3 regions of the Leptolyngbya sp. CCNP1308 genome follow, and region 3 is predicted to be linked to each of the others. Evidence: predicted binding sites of a transcription regulator. Region 3 holds the regulator's gene; each other region holds the start of a gene.
The links. The regulator NtcA, encoded in region 3, controls nitrogen genes in cyanobacteria. The targets are predictions, from matches to a motif close to TTTGTANNNNNNNNTACAAA.
Positions count from the first base shown of each region.

Region 1: a site for NtcA is predicted at 1,732-1,751, ahead of VB780_RS19765 (BMP family ABC transporter substrate-binding protein). Genes of this name have one in related genera too.
Region 2: a site for NtcA is predicted at 2,550-2,569, ahead of glnT (type III glutamate--ammonia ligase). Genes of this name have one in related genera too.

Region 1 is NZ_JAYGIH010000074.1:263,376-267,785, reverse strand. It holds gene VB780_RS19770 (ABC transporter permease) at 1-227, opposite strand, end outside; gene VB780_RS19765 (BMP family ABC transporter substrate-binding protein) at 401-1,561, opposite strand; gene VB780_RS19760 (NB-ARC domain-containing protein) at 1,851-4,410, shown strand, end outside.
Region 2 is NZ_JAYGIH010000073.1:300,105-304,514, forward strand. It holds gene VB780_RS18090 (iron-containing alcohol dehydrogenase) at 1-810, opposite strand, end outside; gene glnT (type III glutamate--ammonia ligase) at 1,174-2,499, opposite strand; gene VB780_RS18100 (hypothetical protein) at 2,728-3,570, shown strand; gene VB780_RS18105 (type 1 glutamine amidotransferase) at 3,874-4,410, shown strand, end outside.
Region 3 is NZ_JAYGIH010000078.1:94,217-98,626, reverse strand. It holds gene VB780_RS23590 (DUF3084 domain-containing protein) at 1-1,373, opposite strand, end outside; gene ntcA (global nitrogen regulator NtcA) at 1,492-2,163, opposite strand; gene thrC (threonine synthase) at 2,640-3,944, shown strand; gene VB780_RS23575 (MoaD/ThiS family protein) at 4,063-4,338, shown strand.

The DNA of each region.
Region 1 (4,410 bases), on a different contig from region 3:
GCGGGCAGGGCGGTACAGAGGGCGCTCAGCATCAGCGGCGAGGCCTGGATCAGGGTGTTTTGAAACGAACTCCAGCTGCCAAAGGCGGCGCGGTAGATCGAGTAATACACCCCAAAGGGGTTGGCCCCCGCCAGGGCGCAAAACAGGCCAAACAGCACCAGCGCCGCCACCAGCGCCCCAATGGGAATGCAGATTTTTTCGAGAAGACTCCGCCAGCGATCGCTCATGATTTGCTCCTTCGTTTACCGGATGCTCAATAACGTTGCTAGGGATGGGTTTGGGTCAGGACGGTTAGGGATCCTCAAGAGAGGCATAGGTTGGATGGTGGGCAATGCCCACCCTACGGGAGTTTCTTCCTGCTTCCCAAAATCCAAAATCGCCAATCCAAAATTCCTGCCCTCTACCCCACACTGCCCATCACCCCTTCCGCCAGCCAGTTCATCTGCTCTAGCTCCACCGCCGTTTGCCCTAGTTCTTTACCGCCAGCAATCACGGTCTTGCCCTGGTTGTCTTTAATTTCGCCCTTGTAGATCACCAGTTCCCCAGAGACCAGCTGGGTCTTGGCGGCCTCTGCCGCCTGCTGGGCTTCGGCGGTGACGGCGGGGCCGTAGGGCGACAGCTTCAAAAAGCCGTCCTTAAAACCGCCCCGCACCAGGTGGGGAATGCCGCCGTTCATCAGGGTCTTGCCCTCCTGCATGAGGCTGACGTAGTTTTTGTACACGTTTGACCAGTCCCACTCGGCCCCGGTGAGGTAGCCCTGGGGGGCCAGCTCCGCCTGGTTAGCGTGGTAGCCCGAGGCAAAAATGCCCCGGCGTTCGGCGGTCTCGATCACCACCTTGGGGCTGTCCACATGGCAGGTGAGCACGTCTATCCCTTGGTCGGCCATGCTGTTGGCGGCCTCAGCCTCGCGCACCGGGTCGGCCCAGTCGCCGGTAAAAATCACCTGGGTGGTGACGCTGGGGTCAATACTGCGAGCCCCCAGGGTAAAGCTGTTGACGTTGCGCAGCACCTGGGGAATGGGCTTGGCGGCAATGAACCCCAGCCGCTTGCTATTCGAGGCGTGGGCGGCGACCACCCCCGCGACGTATTGGGCTTCGTCGATGTAGCCAAAGTAGCTGCCGACGTTTTCGGGGTGAACACCCTCTTGGTACAGGCCGCCGCAGTGGAAAAACTGCACCTCGGGGAAGTCCTTGGCCAGAGCCAGCACGTGGGGGTCAAAGTAGCCAAAGGAGGTGGCAAAAATTGCCGTGGCCCCGTCCAGGTCGATCATGCTGCGGATGCTTTCCTGCACCGCGTTGGTTTCGGGCACGCTGGCTTCTTCGGAGGTTTTGACCCCGTCGATGCCGTCGAGGCTAGCGCGGCCTTCGGCGTGGGCCTGGTTGTAGCCGTAGTCATCCTTGGGGCCGACGTAGACAAACCCCGCCGTGAGGGTGTCGCTGCCCCCCGCCGCCGTGGGGGAGGTGCTGCAGCCGCTGAGCTTTACCGTGAGGCCAAAGGCACCGGTGGCCAGCAATCCCCGGATCGCCTGGCGACGGGTCACCTGAAACGTAGGGTTTCGCATGGGGTCTCCTTTAAGTTGGGAATTTCGGCAAGTTAGAAATCTGAGTCTGAAAGCTCGTCAGATCGAAGCTGAACTTAGAGAGAGATTACCAACGGAGTCTGGATAACCAGGTTCGAGGAAAGTTCGCCAAAGGTACGTTTCTCAAGGGCACAGGCCGAGCGACCCAGAAAAATGTTGCCTAAGGTACAAAGTTGGCGGTAGGGCTTGGCTAGTATCAAGGCCAAAGCAATGCCTCTATGCCCTGTCACGCTTTAGTTTTAGAGATGTGGGTAGCATTGGATACACCACCATGACCGCCGACGATGCGTTAAGACTGGTTGAGCGAGTTCTCGCCGAGCGCGGGGTGGAGTCGCTAAGCCAAATTCAGGCGACCTTATTTCACCAGGCCTGGGGCGATCGCGCCTACCAGGACACGGCCCTGGAGCTGGGCTATGAGGTGGGCTACATCAAGCAGATGGGGTCTGACCTGTGGCAGTGCCTCTCCGAAAATCTGGGCGAAAAGGTCACCAAGCGCAACCTGCGGCAGGTGCTGGCCCGCCAGCTCAAAACCTTGTCGGTCACAGGCTCTGACTCAGACCCGCGCCTGTCCACCTCAGCCCCCGGTTGGCGACGCCGCGACTGGGGGGATGCCGCCACGGCCACGGCATTCTACGGGCGCACCGCTGAGCTGGCCCAGCTGCAAGACTGGGTGCTCGCCAATAATTGTCGGCTGGTGGGCATCTTTGGCATGGGCGGCATGGGCAAAACCACCCTGGCGGTGAAGCTAGCCCAGCAAGTGCAAGACCATTTTGAGGTGGTGATCTGGCGATCGCTGCGCCATGCCCCAACCGTCAATGACCTGCTGAGAGACCTGCTGGGGGTGTTTTCGGCAACCGTGCCCGAGCCTACCGGGGCCGAGTTTGACGGCCTGCTGCGATCGCTGCTCGATCAGCTGCGCCAGCGCCGCAGTTTGATTGTGCTCGACAACGGCGAGACCATTTTGCAGCCGCGCGATCGCACCGGCACCTACCAGCTGGGCTACGAAAACTACGGGGCACTGTTCCACAGCCTGGGCAATGTTGACCACCAGAGCGCCATCGTGCTCACCAGCCGCGAAAAAATTAAAGAAATTGCTCAGCAGGAGGGGGCTGCATTCCCCGTTCGCTCCCTGCGCCTGGGGGGGCTGCCGCCGACCGTCGGGCAGTCGATCTTCCAGGCCAGGGGTCAATTTACCGGCACCGCTAACCACTGGCAGCAGATGGTCAACCACTACGCTGGCAACCCCCTGGCCCTCAAAATGGTGGCCGCTGTGGTGCAAGACTTCTTTGACGGGCAGTTGGGGCCGTTTGTGCAGATTTTGGCCCAGGGCGACTCAGTGTTTGGCGATATTCGCGATCTGTTGACCCACCAGCTCGATCGCCTCACCACCGTTGAGCAGCAGGTGATGGCCTGGCTGGCCATTCACCGCGAACCGGTCACCCTCGTCCAGATTCGTGCCTCTCTGGTGGAGCCGCTGGCCCTGGGAGAGTTGATCGAGGCCCTCACCAGCCTAGAGCGGCGATCGCTGATCGAGCGCGATACCCCCAGGGCCAGCCCCATCCGCTTTACCCTCCAGCCCGTGGTGATGGAATACATCACCGACTGGCTGGTGGAGCAGATCAGCCAGGCCATTTTGGCACCGCCCACCACCGACGCCAGTGCGCTGCACACCCATGCCCTGGTGTTGGCCCAGGCCAAAGACTACCTGCGCGACAGCCAAACCCGACTAATTTTGCAGCCAGTGCTGCGACGGCTGCGGCTGCGCCCTAGTGATTTAGCCGATCGCCTGCGCCACCACCTCGACGCCTGGCGGGGGCAGGGTCTGCAAAGCTACGCTGGCGGCACCGTGCTCAACCTGCTCCAGCAGGCCGACATTTCCCTGACGGGCTGGGACTTTTCTGAGCAGACAATCTGGCAGGCCGATCTGCAAGACAGCACCTTGCACAACGCCAACTTTGCCCAGGCCGACCTGGCGCGATCGGTGTTTAAAGACACCTTTAGCCAGGTGCTGGCGATCGCCTTTAGCCCCGACGGCGAGCTGCTCGCCGCCAGCGATGTCAGCTACGAAATTCACCTGTGGCGGGTCAGCGACGCCCAGCCCGTGCTCACCCTCCAGGCCCAGGACGGCTGGTGCTGGGCGGTGGCCTTTAGCCCCAACAACCAGACCCTGGCCAGCAGCGCCAACGGCACCATCGACCTGTGGGATCTCAAAACCGGCGATCGCTATGGCCAGCTCAAAGCCTCCTCCAGCCGAGTTTTTTCCCTGGCTTTTAGCCCCGACGGGCGCTTTTTGGCCAGCGGCTGCGAAGATCACCAAATTCGGGTGTGGGATGTGAGGACTCAAACCCTAGTCCACAGTCTGGTGGGCCATACCGACGAGGTGCGATCGGTGGCATTTTCGCCCCAGGGCTACCTGGGCGGCGGTCTGAGTCTGGGCGATGCGCGTCGCGTCAGGCCTGCGGCATCGCAGCCAGGGCAGCCAACTCAGAACGGGTATCCCTTCCAGACTCGCCCAGCCCCCCTGGCCAGCGGCAGCTACGACGGCACCCTGCGCCTGTGGGATCTGGCCAGCGGCGACAGTACCGTGATGGCCGTCGGGTCGCCCGTGTGGTCGATCGCCTTTAGCCCCGACGGCCAGACCCTGGCCAGCGGTCACCACGACGGTAGCATCGGCATCTGGGATGTTGTTACTCAGGTGCAGGTGCGATCGCTACAGCCCGATCCGAATGGGCTTTTGATCTCAGCCCACCACCAAGCGGCGCGCTCCGTGGCCTTTAGCCCCGACGGGCGCACCCTGGCCAGCGGCGGCGATGACCAGATCCTGCGCCTGT
Region 2 (4,410 bases), on a different contig from region 3:
GATCGCCCCCATCATCGACGCATTCAGCATCCCCCCCCGTGCCGCCAAGTGCGCCGCAGCCGTCGCCTCGCCAAAGCTCTCCCCCTCCCGCAGCCGCTGAGCAAAGTCCACACAGGCCTTCAAATTCTGCGCCACCAGGTGAATCCCCTCCAGCGCAATGCCGTCGCACAGCGGGTTAAAGCCCTTGGCCAGAAACGCCTCAACCAAATGAGTGAGCGCATCCATACCCGTAGCGGCGGTGATTTTGGTCGGTAGCCCCAGCAGTAGTTCGGGGTCAGCCAGCACCACCTGGGGCAAGAGCTGGGGGTCAAACATAATCTTTTTAGCGTGGGTGTCATCGTCCGAAATCACCGTGCTGCGACCCACTTCGCTGCCAGTGCCCGCCGTGGTAGGGAGCGCGACAATAGGGAGAATCGGCTGATCGATAGGGCGGGTGCTGTTGCCGTCTTCGTAGTCAAAGAGGTGGCCGGGGTGGTTGGCCATGAGGGCGATCGCCTTCGCTACATCCATCGGCGCGCCGCCGCCCACCGCTACAATGCCGTCGGCCCCGTGGGCCTGCCAAGCATCCAACCCAGCTTTAACTTGGGAGACGACGGGATTGCCCCAAACCCCGCTAAAGGTAGCCGCATCAAAGTCTGCAAGGGAGGCTTCTAAATCTGGAAACCAGGGGAGTTGGGCAACATCTTTATCGGTCACGATCAGGACGCGCTGAATTCCTAAGGCGGTGAGTTCAGCGGTGAGTTCGGCCCGCGCCCCTGGCCCAAAGCGAATGCGGGTGGGGAAATTGTAGGTGTGAATAGTAGAAGCCATTCAGAATTTACGTCCTTAAAACCGGGAACCGAGGGTGCATCCGCGCAGCGATGCACCATTGTCTTGGGCTAAAAACTCTGCATGCCCACAAGAATCTTGGGTTAAAGCCAAATCTGCCGCTGGGGGCGTTCCGATTGCCCCCAGGCCCCCTCATCCAGGGCCGTTCCGCCGCCCTGGACTCAACGGAAAGGAGTTACCGATCATCGGTTTAAACCTTTGTTTTGCAAATCAATCTGTTCTGCGCTGCGATTGACCTAGGGCACCGTAGGGTGGGCATTGCCCACCATTTGACTTGGCTACCCACAGATCATTCCTGTCTAGAGACATCACCAGGGCAAACAGCTGTTTGCCCTGGTGATGTCTCTAGATATTCACGTACTGATCCATTTCCCAGGCGGTAATTTGGGCGTTGAAGGCGTTCCATTCCTTTGCCTTCATTTCTAGGAAGGTTTTAGCCCCGAGTGCTCCCATCATGTCCATTAGCAGGGCATCTTGCTTGAGGGCTGCCATGGCCTCGTAGAGGTTGTAAGGCAGGGTTTGCAGGTTGGGGAATTCGTCGCCCCGGGCAAACAGGTTTTCGTCGATGCGCTGGCCGGGGTCAAGCTGCTGCTTGATGCCCTCTAGCCCAGCCGCCAAGATTCCGGCGGTGGCGAGGTAGAGGTTGACGGCACCGTCGATCATGCGGCACTCAAATCGGCCCCGGTCGGGAATACGAATCAGGTGGGAGCGGTTGTTGCCGCCGTAGGAAATGTAGCGGGGGCTCCAGGTGCTGCCGGAGGTGGTGGTGCTGGCCCCCAACCGGCGATAGGAGTTGACCGTGGGGGCACAGAGGGCCGTGAGGCCTTTGCCGTGGGCCAAGACACCGCCCAAAAAGTTGTAGCCAACGGGCGAAAGGCCGCCTGCGTCGGCCCCTTCGGCAAAGACGTTGGTATCGCCCTGCCACAGGCTGTTGTGGACGTGGCCACCGTTGCCGGTGATGTGGCTAAAGGGCTTGGGCATAAAGGTGGCGATGAAGCCTCGCTGCTCGGCCAGGGTTTTGACCATGTATTTGAAGAAGACATGGCGATCGCAGGTCGTCCGCGCATCGCTGTAGGCCCAGTTCAGCTCAAACTGGCCGTTGGCATCTTCGTGGTCGCATTGGTAGGGCTCCCAGCCCAGGTCTTCCATATAGGTGACGACCGTGGAAATCAGATCAAACTGGCGCATCAGGTTGATCTGGTCGTAGCAGGGGCGCTCGGCGGTGTCTTTGGGGTCGGCGATCGCATAGCCTGTCTCGGTTTGCCGCAGCAAAAAGAACTCGGCTTCAACCCCGGTTTTGTGGGTGTAGCCCAGGGCCGCCGCCTGGTCGATCACGCGGTTAAGCATCATCCGGGGCGCGGCGGGGAAGGGTTCGCCCTCAAAGTACACGTCACTGGCCACCCAGCCCACCGTCGGCTCCCAGGGCAGCTGAATCAGCGAGCTGGGGTCGGGCACCACGGCAATTTCTGCCGCCTCTGGCCCCAGCCCCAGGTTCGAGGCAAAGGAGCAGAAAAAGGCACCGTCTTTTTCTACCCCCGCAATTTGGGAGGCGGGCACAAGCTTGGCCCGCGTTCCCCCCAGCAGGTCGGTATAGGACACTAAAAAAAACTTGATGCCGAGGGCCTTGGCCCTTTCTGCCAGGCTCTGCACCTGGGTTAACATGCCGACCATAGAACGACTCCGGACGTTTCAGCCTAGTAAAACAGGCTGACGAAGTCGCTTTTGTAGCTGTAGATACGGCCCTAACTCCCTCCGGTTGCATAGATCAAACTCTGCCGTCCTGCCGACTTGTTTCACCTTAAACGTTCGTAGGGTGTAGGCAGCGTCAGGTGCGAGCCATTTGACATTTGTGGTTAACCCGCACAGAGCGCTGCTCTTTAAATATGGAATTTCGACACCATGAAAAGCGATAAAAACTCAGATCACAATCCCGATGCCAATCCTGATCCGATTACTGGACAGCCCGGTGCCCACCCCGTTGGCACTGGCGTTGGCGCAGCTGGGCTAGGCGTTGTCGGCACTGCCGTGGGCGGTGTGCTTGGCGGGCCAGTAGGGGCTGTTGTCGGCGCTGCCGTGGGCGCAGTGGCAGGTGGCTTAGCGGGCAAAGGCGTCGCCGAGAAAGCCGACCCCACCGTAGAAGATAACTACTGGCGCGAAAATTACAAAAAACGGGACTACGTGGAGTCTGACTATAGCTACGACGACTACAGCCCCGCCTATCGCACCGGCTACGAGGGCTACAGCAACTACGCCCAGCAGGGGCTGACCTACGACGATGCCGAACCTCGGCTGCGAGAAGACTATGAACGCCAGCACAGCGGCAACCGCCTCAGTTGGGATAAAGCTCGCCACGCCAGCCGCGACGCCTGGACTCGCGTTGACAGCAATGCCTCTCGCTACAAAGCGGAAGACGACTACTGGCGGACTAATTTTGCCTCTCGTCCCTACCGCGAGGCAAATTATGAATACGATGACTACAGCCCTGCCTACCGCACAGGCTACGAAGGCTACAACACCTACGCTGGCCAGGGTATGACCTTTAGCCAGGCCGAGCCCCACCTGCGGCAAGACTACGAACGCCGTCACAACGGTCGCCTCGGCTGGGAAAAAGCCAAGCACGCCATCCAAGACGCCTGGCATCGGCTAGAGTCCACTGTCTCTAACGACTCTGATCGTCGGGTTGACGCTGACCGCAGCACCAATGACCCGCGCCGGACTGACAGCACCGCCGGCCTGCTGTAGCCGACCGTAGATAGCCCATTGTCAATAGCGATCGCCAGCCGCCGAGCCAGAATATTGGTTTGGCGGTTAGCGATCGCCCCTACGCCCTAGACTAAGACTGACCGCGATCGCCTCCCCATCCCTAATAGGACAAAGGTCATAACTTTGAGAGAATTATTTGCCAATCTCGAAAAATTCTGAGATAACTTGATATAACAAGTTTCAAGCCCGCTCCCTGGGGGCATCTAGGCAAAGCTTGACGCCTAAAATTCCTGAAAAAGAAGATTTAACCCCGAGCATCTATTTGAAGGCTGGGCCTCATCCATGGATATTCTGGTTGTTCAACATGTCGAAGCTGACCCCGTCGGTATTTTGGGTCGATATTTAGAGGTCAAAGGTGCTTGGCTACACACCTGGCTCGTGCCCCAGAGCCTGACCCCACCCCACGGCCACTACGACGGCATGATTGTGCTCGGCGGCTCGATGAACGCCTGCGAAGACGAAAACTTTCCCCACCTGGCGCGAGTGGTTGAGCTAATTCTCGACTTTCACCGACAGGGCAAGCCAGTGCTGGGCATTTGCCTGGGTGCCCAGCTAATTGCCCGAGCCTTTGGCAGCCGGGTGTACCAAAACGGCGTTCCAGAACTGGGGTTTACGCCGCTGTTTCCGACCGCCGCCGCTGAAGAGCCCTGGCTCCAAGACTACCCCCCCGGAATGCCGATGATGCAGTGGCATTTTGACACCTTTGATCTGCCCGCCGGAGCAACGCTGCTGCTCACCAACAACGTCTGCAAAAACCAGGCTTTTCGCATCGGCAGCCATATCTATGGCCTACAGTTTCACCCCGAAGTTACCCCCCAG
Region 3 (4,410 bases):
AGGGGATTGTTCAATTCACCGGTTTGAAATAGAATCCGCCCGTCACGCACCGCCGCCAGATGAATCTGAACTGGCCCTGCTGTGAAGATATCGGTAGCCGCGATCGCCTGAAGATCGACCGCCTGTCCTGATTGCTGCACCGTTTCTAAAAAGTTGAGCACCGTTTCAGGCCGGTTGTCGGCCACTTGCAGCGTGTCGCTAACGACACCATCCTGCCGGGCGCGAAATTGAGCTGCCGCTAGCAGCAGATTGAGACGCTCGACTAGCTGGCGATCGCCCAGGGGAGGGGGGTCGAGGGTAACGGTCGCCAAGCGCTCGCCGAGGGCATAGACCTGCTGATTGGGGGTGGCATCGATGAAGACCTGGACGCAGGGCTCGCCCTGCTGCACGACACAGGGCTCACCCGTGATGTAGTTGGCCGCCGAGAGCAGCCGCACCACATAGTCTTCGCCCGTGGACAGGCGGTCAATCAGCGCCTCGACTTCGCGGTTGCCGATTAGCAAAATTTGCTGGTCGATCAAAGCCCCTGGGGCAATGGCCCGAGACACTAGACGGTTGGCTTCGAGGAGAAAACTCGTGACAAACTCCTCGGCCTGCTCCCGATTTTCGGCGCGTCCCTGCCCGACTAAAATTTCCTGGTTGCGGTTGAGCGCAATATTGCCTCGAAACAACCCCTGGTATTGCGTCTGCAGAACGGCTACCTGCTGCTCTAAAAAGTCTTGCTCGGCCTCTAGGCTAGTGAGGCTGCGCTCACGCTGGGCGATGGCGCGATCGCGATCGGCAATCTGCTCGTCTAGCTCGGCGATGGCGCGATCGCGCGCAGCAATCTGGCTGCCAATGGTGGCCTGCTGCCGCAGCAGGTTATCGCGCTGCACCCGCAGAGCATCCGTCGACTGGCGAAGGGCGGCGGCCTGTTGAGAGACTGCATCCAGCTGGCTAAGGGTTTGGCGCAGTTGCCCCTCAGTAGCCTCCTGCTGGGCCACCGCCTGATTGAGCGATTGATTGATTTCCTGGAGTCGAGCCAGCGCCCGCTGCCGTTCGTCGGTAGCTGACTCCAAATCGGCTTCTACACTCTCCTGGGTAGCCTGAGCCTGAGCGAGATCGGCCTCAGCACTTGCCAGATCATCCTGAATTTTACCCAGCTCAAATACCCCGGTGCGCAGCTGACTACTGACCCCAAACAGCAGAGCCAGCGTAGACGCCGAAATAACGCTGCCCGTGGCGATACTCACTAGGGTGGCCGTTTGTCGAGGGCGCAGGTTGAACAAGCTGAGACGCGCTTTGCCCACCTTGGTGCCCACGCGATCGCCCAGAGTAGCAATAAAGCCCCCCAGAATCAAAACCGCCAAAATCAATACGTAACCAGAAACCATGCACCAGCCACAGGGGAGTTTGCACCTACTCTACTGCATGGGTTAAGCCCCTGGACGCCCCAATATTGCCGATAGCTAGGTTGGCTATCAAACCCAGCAGGCCTAGGCCAAACCCGCGCTAAGTAAACTGCTGACTCAGATTAACCGGATCGTGCACAGTAATCTTCTTTTTATAAATAGAGATCATGCCCTCCTGGCGCAGATCTCCCAAGAGGCGAGTCACGGTCACGCGGGTAGAACCGATGGCCTCGGCAATAGCTTGGTGGGAGAGCTTCAGGTCAATGGTGATGCCGTCCTGGCTGGGCACGCCGAAATCGCGGCAGAGAATGAGCAAAAAACTGACCAGGCGAGAGCCCATGTCTCGGTGGGCCAGAGTTTCAATCATCATCTCAGTCTGCAAAATTCGAGAAGACAGACCCCTCAGCATCAGTAAAGCTAGCTCAGGGTTTTCTTCTAGCGCCTGCTCAACCTGTTCGATAGGCACCGACAACAGTTCTACCGGAGTAAACGCCACAGAGTGATAAAAGCGATCGGAACGATTGCCGGTGATAAGTGATAAAACCCCAAACACACTATTCTCTCGCAGCAGAGCGACCGTAATTTCTTCTCCGGCCTCGTATACCCGCGACAGTTTGACGGCTCCTTTTAGCAGAAAATATACCCGTTCTGCTGGATCTCCAGGAAAAAAAATAGTCTTGCCCCGTTCATAGGACTCGACTACAGGGGGAAATGCTCCTCCAGATAGCTGACGAAAAACATTGGCAAGGGGCTTATCTTGGGTCACTACCATAACGTTCTGCTAAGAGCATCACAGAGAGCATCTGCACTAAATTCGCCGTTCCGATGTCGCTATGACAGCCAAACGTACAGCACAGAACACCTTGGGCATAAAGCATAAAGCAGTCTGACTGGTCTGGCACGTTAGCCAATGCAAACATTCCATGACTTTAGATCAATTAACCTCAACTGCAAGGTAGGTGTTTGTATACCAAGCTACCTTATTCGTCCCAGTGCTGATTTTGCAGTGCCCATAGGAGCTGCCCAGCCGCAGATTGGCGGCGAAACGGCAGCAATTCCCGCAACCGTGCGATCCATCGCTTCTAGGAAATCAGCCCTGACAGGGCAAACCGCTAGCAGATAGAAGCTTCGCCTATACCCGACTTTTTTGGTCGGGTACATTTGACCAAGTATTGTTTCCAGTGTTACGTTCTGGATCAATTGAGCAAAGCTAACGATCGCTCCCCAGTAACCGCAGTAGAGAACGCCATGACACAGTCCCTCGAACAAGCTATCGCCGCAAAGCCCACCTTTTCGGCCTTGAAGTGTCGAGAATGTGGTGAAACCTACGACCTTGGCGCTAAGCATGTGTGCGAAGACGTGTGCTTTGGCCCCCTAGAGGTCGCCTACGACTACGATGAAATTCGCCGACGGGTCACTCGCAGCAGCATCCAGGCAGGCCCGCTCTCAATTTGGCGCTACAAAGACTTTTTACCCGTCAGCACCGACAACCCAATTGATGTAGGAACTGGTATGACGCCCCTTGTGCGCGCCAATCGGCTGGCGCGGCAGCTAGGCCTAAAGGAACTCTATATAAAAAACGACGCCGTCAACATGCCCACCCTGAGCTTTAAAGATCGGGTGGTATCGGTAGCGCTGACCCGGGCGAGAGAACTGGGGTTTACTACTGTTTCCTGTGCCAGCACGGGCAATTTGGCCAACTCTACGGCGGCGATCGCCGCCCATGCGGGTCTTGACTGCTGTGTGTTCATCCCCGCCGATCTAGAAGCCGGCAAGGTGCTGGGTACGCTCATTTACAACCCTACCGTAATGGCCGTACAGGGCAACTATGACCAGGTCAACCGGCTGTGCTCTGAGGTAGCTAATACCCAGGGCTGGGGTTTCGTCAACATCAATCTGCGCCCCTACTACTCTGAGGGTTCCAAAACCCTGGGCTATGAGGTAGCTGAACAACTGGGCTGGCGCTTGCCCGACCACATCGTAGCGCCGTTGGCATCGGGGTCACTGTTTACCAAGATCTACAAAGGCTTCCAAGAATTTGTTAAAGTCGGCCTGGTTGACGATAAGCCTGTACGCTTTAGCGGTGCCCAAGCTGAGGGATGTTCTCCCATTGCTCAGGCCTTTAAAGAAGGCCGCGATTTTGTGACTCCGGTAAAACCCAACACGATCGCCAAGTCCATCGCCATTGGCAACCCCGCCGACGGCATCTATGCCCTCGATATTGCTCGCAAGACCAATGGCAACATCGAATCGGTAACCGACGCCGAAGTGATTGAAGGTATGAAGCTACTGGCCGAAACCGAAGGTATCTTCACCGAGACTGCTGGTGGCACCACCATTGCGGTGCTCAAAAAGCTGGTGGAAGCGGGTAAAATTGACCCCGATGAGTCTACAGTGGTCTACATTACTGGCAACGGCCTAAAGACTCAGGAAGCCGTGCAGGGTTACATCGGCGAGCCCTTTACCATTGAACCTAAGCTCGACAGCTTTGAGCGTGCCCTAGAGCGATCCCGCACCCTCGACCGGCTAGAGTGGCAGCAGGTATTGGTCTAAGGTTTAAGGTATAAGGCTCAAGGTTAATCGGCTTTTTTCCCACATTAAATCTTGAGCCTTCTTCTCTACATTTCTGCTGACAGATCAAACTTACTTTCCCGATTCATTTACTACACCTATGGCTGTCAAAGTACTGATTCCAACTCCGCTGCAAAAGTTTACTAACAACCAGGCTGCCCTCGAATGCAGTGGTAGCAATATCGTAGATCTGCTCAACGATTTGGAGAGCAACTGCCCCGGCATTAAAGCTCGGCTCTGCGACGATTCTGGTGAGCTGCGCCGCTTTGTCAACTTCTACGTCAACAGCGAAGATATTCGCTTTCTCGACGGCAAAGAAACGGCCCTTAACGATGGCGACGAAGTTAGCATCGTCCCCGCCGTAGCTGGGGGCTGATGTCAATAGTTACAGCGCATGATTAAAAATCGCTAGCAAACAGCTTGGCGGCGCAAGTTAGCAGTGATTCTG